3 regions of the Geodermatophilus sp. SYSU D00705 genome follow, and region 1 is predicted to be linked to each of the others. Evidence: riboswitches for the same ligand, from Rfam matches in the RefSeq annotation. Region 1 holds a riboswitch; each other region holds the start of a gene.
The links. Region 1 has a riboswitch for S-adenosylmethionine ahead of ACI78Q_RS11285 (GNAT family N-acetyltransferase). Riboswitches for the same ligand answer to the same signal wherever they lie in the genome.
Positions count from the first base shown of each region.

Region 1 (2,255 bases):
TGGCGTGCAGGTGGACGTCGACCCAGGGCGCGGCAGCGGCGACCACCGTGTCGAGCACCCAGCCGAGGTAGGCGTTGACCAGCGGCCGGGAGGGGAAGGACGACGGGGTGAGCCCGCGGGCCTCGCGGCCGACCGGGTCGTCGGCCGGGCGGTGCCGGGCGACGTCGCACACCCACTGCCACAGCGTGGCGCCCTCCTCCACCGGGCCGTCGACCACGACCGAGGGGTCGGGGAGGACGGTGACGTCGCCGACGAGCGAGTTCGCCCACAGCAGGGCGGGCTGCGCGGCGCGCCAGACGCGACCCCCGCCGGGCGGGAACGGGTCGACGAGGTGGACGTGCAGGCGCCGGCCGGCGGAGAGCTCGGGGGCGGAGGCGACGAGGCGTTCGAGGACGCCGATCGCGGTGGGGCCGGCGCCGACGACGACCAGGGTCGGGGCGCGGAGGGGGTCGGGGCGGGACATGCGGGGGCGCTCCAGTGCCGGGAGGACGAGGGACGGGCGGGTCAGTCCTCCGGACACAGGGCGCTGCTGGTGCGGAGCAGGTCGACGTGCCGACGCTGTGCGAGCTCCGATCGGGTCACGCCCCCTCCTCCTCCTGGCCGGTGCGGTGTCTCACCAATGTCTACCAAACCGATCGGGATTGACGGATATGACATCCGGTGCCTATCGTCCCGGCCAGGTCCTGAGTGCCAGCACACAAGCCCCGGCTCGCTGGCCGGCAACCCTCCGCTGCGACGGGGTGCCCCGGGTGACGACCTGGCCGACGCATCCCGCGTCGGCAAGTCCGCAGCCCTCCCGGGCTCTGAACGAGGAGCACGCCCCCGTGAGCACCGCCGGCACGCCGAGCGTGCGCGACCTCTCGACCGACCTCGTCGGCCGACCGACGGTCGACCTCCTGCGTACCGACAGCGCGCTCTGTCGCTGACGCATTCCCCCTCCTGACCGGTTCCCCGGTCCCGCGGCCCCGCCCGCTCCTGCCCACCGCCTTCCCGCGGTGCCGGCGGCGTGCCCGCGCACCCCCACCCGCTCGTCCCCTGGGAGCACCCCGCATGTCCCGCACCCCCCTGCCCAGGCGCCTCCGGCCGGACACGGAGGTGACCGCGTGACCACCTCCACCGGCCTGCACGTGGTCCGCGTCCACCCGCACGACCCGCTCGCCGCGCCGCTGTTCGCCGAGCTCACCGTCGAGTACGACACCCGCTACGGCGACCTCTTCGGCGGCGCGGCCGCGGAGATGGCCCGCTTCCCCGCCGAGCAGTTCCTCCCCCCGGACGGCGAGCTCATCCTGGTGCTCGAGGACGGCGTCGCGGTCGCAGGCGGCGCCTACCGCCGGCACGCCGACCCCGGCACCGCCGAGGTCAAGCGGATGTGGACCGCCGCGGCCCACCGGCGCCGCGGCCTGGCCCGGCGGGTGCTCGCCGAGCTCGAGGCGCGCGCCGCCGCCCGCGGCTACACCCGCATGTACCTGACGACCGGCCCGCGCCAGCCCGAGGCCAAGGCCCTCTACCTGGCCGCCGGCTGGACCCCGCTGTTCGACCCGGCCGTCCCGCGCCCCACCGACCTGGCCACCCTCCGCACCCTGCCGCCCGGCGAGCTCGGCTACGCCTTCGACAAGCCCCTGGGAGACCCCGAATGACCGCCGTCGTCCCCCGCCCTGCCGCGGACACCGCCGCACCACCGCCGACCGGCACGCCCTACGACCAGCTCAGGGTGGTGCCCGCCCGGCACCCCGGCCGCTGGGTGGCCACCGCCGTCGTCGCCGTCCTGCTGGCGATGGTGGTCAACTCGCTGGTCACCAACCCGCGGTGGGAGTGGGACGTCGTCGCCGCGTACGTCACCGAGGAGTCGATCGTCCGCGGCGTCTGGACGACGATCCAGCTGACGCTGATCACCGCGGTCCTGGGCTTCGCGCTCGGCACGGTGCTGGCGCTCATGCGGCTGTCCCGCTCGCCGCTGCTGCAGGCGGTCAGCTGGGGCTACACCTGGGTGTTCCGCTCGGTGCCGCTGATCCTGCAACTGCTGCTCTGGTACAACCTCGCCTACCTGTACCAGACACTGGACCTCGGCATCCCGTTCGGCCCGTCCTTCGCCAGCGTCGAGACCCTCTCGCTGATCGACAAGTTCGGCGCCGCCGTCCTCGGCCTGGGCCTGCACCAGGCCGCCTACTCCGCCGAGATCGTCCGCGCCGGCATCCTGTCGGTCGACCAGGGCCAGCTGGAGGCGGCCGCCTCCCTCGGCATCCCGCGCCGCCGGC
Region 1 covers NZ_JBJGYT010000011.1:89,135-91,389, forward strand. The annotation lists gene ACI78Q_RS11280 (FAD/NAD(P)-binding protein) at 1-463, opposite strand, end outside; SAM riboswitch class IV at 680-792, shown strand; gene ACI78Q_RS11285 (GNAT family N-acetyltransferase) at 1,104-1,637, shown strand; gene ACI78Q_RS11290 (amino acid ABC transporter permease) at 1,634-2,255, shown strand, end outside.

Region 2 (2,255 bases), on a different contig from region 1:
GGTGGTCAGCTGCTCCTCCGGGGTCAGCTGCGAGTGCGTCGTCGACGCCGGGTGGATGACCAGGCTGCGCACGTCGCCGATGTTGGCCACGTGACTGTGCAGCTCCAGCGCGTCGACGAACCGCTTGCCGGCCTCGACGCCGCCGTGCAGCTCGAAGGTCAGGACGGCGCCCGCGCCGCGCGGCGCGTACTTCTGCTGGGCCGCGTGCCACGGCGAGGAGGCCAGGCCCGGGTAGTTGACCCGGTCGACGGCGTCGTGGGCCTCGAGGAACTCCGCGACCCGCTGGGTGTTGGCCACGTGCCGCTCCATGCGCAGCGACAGCGTCTCGATGCCCTGCACCACCAGGAAGGCGTTGAACGGCGAGATCGCCGGGCCGAGGTCGCGCAGCAGCTGCACCCGGGCCTTGAGCGCGTAGGCCGGCGCACCGAGGTCGGCGTAGACCACGCCGTGGTAGGTCGGGTCGGGCTCGGTGAAGCCGGGGAACTTCCCGCCGGTCCAGTCGAAGGTGCCCGCGTCGACGATCAGGCCGGCGATCGCCGTGCCGTGCCCGCCGAGGTACTTCGTCGCCGAGTGGACGACGACGTCCGCGCCGAACTCGATGGGGCGGATGAGGTACGGCGTGGCGATGGTGTTGTCGACGATCAGCGGGACGCCGTTGCGGTGCGCCATCTCCGCCACCGCGCTGATGTCGAGGACGTCGCCCTTCGGGTTGCCGATGGTCTCGGCGTAGAACGCCTTGGTGTTCTCCCGCACCAGCGACTGCCAGTTCTCGGGGTCGTCGGGGTCCTCGACGAAGGAAACGGTGATGCCCAGCTTCGGCAGCGAGTGGTGCAGCAGGTTGTAGGTGCCGCCGTACAGGGAGGCGGAGGCGACGACGTGGCTGCCGGCCTCGGCGATGTTGAGGATCGCGAGGGTCTCCGCCGCCTGCCCGCTGGAGACCGCGAGCGCCGCGACGCCGCCCTCCAGCGATGCCACGCGCTGCTCGAGCGCGTCCTGCGTCGGGTTCATGATCCGCGTGTAGATGTTGCCCATCTCGGCCAGCGCGAACAGGTCGGCGGCGTGCTGGGCGTCGCGGAACTGGTAGCTCGTGGTGGCGTAGATCGGCAGCGCGCGGGCCCCGGTCGTCGGGTCGGGGCTGGTGCCGGCGTGGATCTGCCGGGTCTCGAAGCTCCAGCTCTGCGGGTCGGTCATGCGCCGGTCTCCTCTCGTCGGGAGACCCCGCGGCGCACGGGGACCTCCGTCCTTGCCCGGCGGCGGGCGCCGTCGGGCCGGCTCTTCCCCTGGAGCACCTCGGACGGAGTCGAGGTTGCCGGGCAGCCAGCCAGGTGCTTTCCACTGCCTCTCGTGAGCCAGTCGCGATCCTAGGCAGCCCACCGCCCTGCGGGGAACACCGGCCTCGGGTTCCCGCAGGTCAGCGGGTGGGCGGCCCTGCTGGGTGCTCGGCGGTGCGGCAGGCTGCCCGCGTGCGCGCACTGGTGTTCGAGTCCTTCGGCGGCCCGCTGACCGTGCAGGAGGTGCCCGTGCCCGACCCGGCGCCCGGCGGCGTCGTCGTCCGGGTGGGGGCGAGCGGCATCTGCCGCAGCGACTGGCACGCCTGGCAGGGCCACGACCCCGACGTCGTCCTGCCGCACGTGCCCGGCCACGAGCTGGCCGGCACCGTCGCGGCCGTCGGGCCGGGCGTGCGCCGGTGGCGGGCCGGGGACCGGGTGACCGTGCCGTTCGTCAACGCCTGCGGCCGCTGCCCGCAGTGCGCCGCGGGGGAGCACCAGGTCTGCCCGCACCAGACGCAGCCCGGCTTCACCCACTGGGGGTCGCTGGCGGAGCACGTCGCCCTCGACGCCGCCGACGTCAACCTGGTCGGGCTGCCCGACGGGCTCGACGACGTGACCGCGGCGAGCCTGGGCTGCCGGTACGCCACCGCCTTCCGCGCGGTCGTGCAGGTCGCCGCGGTGCGGGCCGGGGAGTGGGTCGCCGTGCACGGCTGCGGCGGCGTCGGGCTCTCGGCGGTGCAGGTGGCGGTGGCCGCCGGCGCCCGGGTCGTCGCCGTCGACGTCTCCCCGGCGGCGCTGGACCTCGCCCGCGCGCTGGGTGCCGAGCACACGGTGGACGGCGGCGGGACGGGTGGGGTGGCGGAGGACGTCGCGGCCACGGTCGCCGAGCTGACCGGGGGTGGCGCGCACGTGTCGCTGGACGCCCTGGGAGCGGCGGCCACCTGCGAGAACTCGGTCCGCTGCCTGCGCCCGCGCGGACGGCAC
Region 2 covers NZ_JBJGYT010000003.1:236,734-238,988, forward strand. The annotation lists gene ACI78Q_RS04075 (bifunctional o-acetylhomoserine/o-acetylserine sulfhydrylase) at 1-1,191, opposite strand, end outside; SAM riboswitch class IV at 1,235-1,350, opposite strand; gene ACI78Q_RS04080 (zinc-binding dehydrogenase) at 1,464-2,255, shown strand, end outside.
Region 2: another riboswitch for S-adenosylmethionine. It lies ahead of ACI78Q_RS04075 (bifunctional o-acetylhomoserine/o-acetylserine sulfhydrylase); the one in region 1 lies ahead of ACI78Q_RS11285 (GNAT family N-acetyltransferase).

Region 3 (2,255 bases), on a different contig from region 1:
GGAAGGCCTTGTCCACCTTGGTCAGCAGCGACCCGGACGCCATGGGGATGACCACCTGGGCCGGGATCCGCCAGCCGAGCTGCTCGGCGATCTCGTACCCCATCGTCTTGGAGCCCTCGGCGTAGTAGGGCCGGACGTTCTGGTTGACGAACGCGGTGTCCTCGAACTCGTCGGTCTCGGCGAGCTCGCTGGTCAGCCGGTTGACGTCGTCGTAGGAGCCCTCGACGGCGACCAGCGTCTGGCCGTAGACGGCGGACTGCACCACCTTGCCCGGCTCCAGGTCGGCGGGGATGAAGACGAACGAGGGCAGCCCCACGCGGGCGGCGTGCGCGGCGACCGAGTTGGCCAGGTTGCCCGTGGAGGCAGCGGCGATCTTGGTGTAGCCCAGCTTCTTGGCGGCGGTGGCGGCGAGGCTGACCACGCGGTCCTTGAACGAGTGAGTGGGGTTGGCGGAGTCGTCCTTCACCCAGAGCCCGCCGGTGAGGCCGAGCTCGGCGGCGAGCCGGTCGGCGCGCACCAGCGGGGTCAGGCCCGGGTCCAGCGAGACGCGCGAGGCCGGGTCGTGGCCCACCGGCAGCAGGGCGACGTAGCGCCAGATGTTCTGCGGGCCGGCCTCGATCTGCTCCCGGGTGACCGCCCGCATCACCGCCGGGTCGTAGTCGACCTCGAGCGGGCCGAAGCACTCGGCGCAGGCGTGCTCGGCGATCAGGCCGAAGGTGGCGCCGCAGTTGCGACACACCAGCCCGCGGGCGGGGTTCTGCGGGATCGGGCCACCGCCGGACGAGTCGGCCTGGACGGAACCGGGAGCGGTCAGGGTCATGCGACGACTACCTCCTCATCTTCCCCACCCCGGGCCGTCGAGCCGGGTGGGACGGAATTGGCACCTTCCGCTGTGCGAGCGCACAGGCGGCGGTTGCCGGGGCTTCGTCGGGCCGTGTCCCTCTGCCCCTCTGGATGAGTGGAACGCCGTCGACTCTACCCACGTGGGCGGCGCCCCAGGGGGCCGGGCCAGGATGGGCCGGTGAGCACGCGCGTCGTCTACACCGACCTCGACGGCACGATGGTCGGCCCGCGGGGCTCCTTCTGGCACACCGCGAGCCGCGACCTCACCGCCTCGCCGGCCACCGCGCTGCTCGACCTGCACCGCGCCGGGGTGGAGTTGGTGCTGGTGAGCGGGCGGACCTACGAGCAGGTCGTGGAGGCGGCGCGGATCTTCGCCGCGGACGGCGCGATCGCCGAGCTCGGCTCGGTGGTCAGCTGGGACGCCGGGCGCAGCGTGCACCACCTCACCGGCGACCTGCCCGCGGAGTACGCCGACCAGGCCCCGATGGACGTGATGGAGCGGCTGGGCGTGGTCGACACGCTGCTGGCCCGCCACGCCGGCCGGCTGGAGTGGCACGCGCCCTGGCACACCACCCACCGCACCGACGCGCTGCTGCGGGGCCGGGTCGACCCGCTGGCGGTGGACGCCGAGCTGGCCGCGATGGGAGCCGGTTGGCTGACGCTGAAGGACAACGGCTCGATCCCGGCGACGGGCCGCATGACCCTGGCGCCCGAGGCGCTGCCGCCGCGGGTCTACCACCTGATGCCGCGCGGCATCTCCAAGGGCGCGGCGATCGCCTGGGACCTCGAGCGCCGCGGCCTCACCCCCGCCGACGCGGTGGCGATCGGCGACAGCGTGAGCGACCTGGAGATGGCGCCGGCGGTGGAGCGGTTGTGGATCACCGCGAACGGGGCCACGGTCGACGGGATGGCCGACCTGCTGGCCGCCGTCCCCAACGTGACCGTCACCGACGCGCCGATGGGCGAGGGCTGGGCCCAGGCCGTCCGCGCGAGCCTCTAGCGGAGGCTGGGAGCGCAGGTTTCCTGCGCTCCCAGCCTCCGCTCAAGAGGTGACGTCGCGGCGGGCGAAGTGGCGGAAGGCCAGCGCCGTGAAGACCGCCGCGTAGACCAGCGACTGGACGACGCCGCGGAAGAGGTCCCCGGAGTCGACCGGGGTCTGCAGCAGGTCGGTCCAGGCGAACTCCTCCGCCGTGGGGAACCAGTCCCGGATCGAGCCCAGCTGCTCCACCTGGTCGAGGATCGCGAAGACGAACATCGTGAACACCGCGCCCCCGACGGCGGCCAGCGGGGCGTCGGTGATCGTGGAGAACCAGAACGCCAGGGTGCCCACGACCAGCAGGTGGACGGCGAGGTACCCGACCATGCCGGCCAGCCGCAGCAGCCCCTCCCCCTGCGGCAGGGTCACCCCGACC
Region 3 covers NZ_JBJGYT010000010.1:13,624-15,878, reverse strand. The annotation lists gene thrC (threonine synthase) at 1-820, opposite strand, end outside; SAM riboswitch class I at 833-961, opposite strand; gene ACI78Q_RS10185 (HAD family hydrolase) at 1,022-1,843, shown strand; gene ACI78Q_RS10180 (ABC transporter permease) at 1,886-2,255, opposite strand, start outside.
Region 3: another riboswitch for S-adenosylmethionine. It lies ahead of thrC (threonine synthase); the one in region 1 lies ahead of ACI78Q_RS11285 (GNAT family N-acetyltransferase).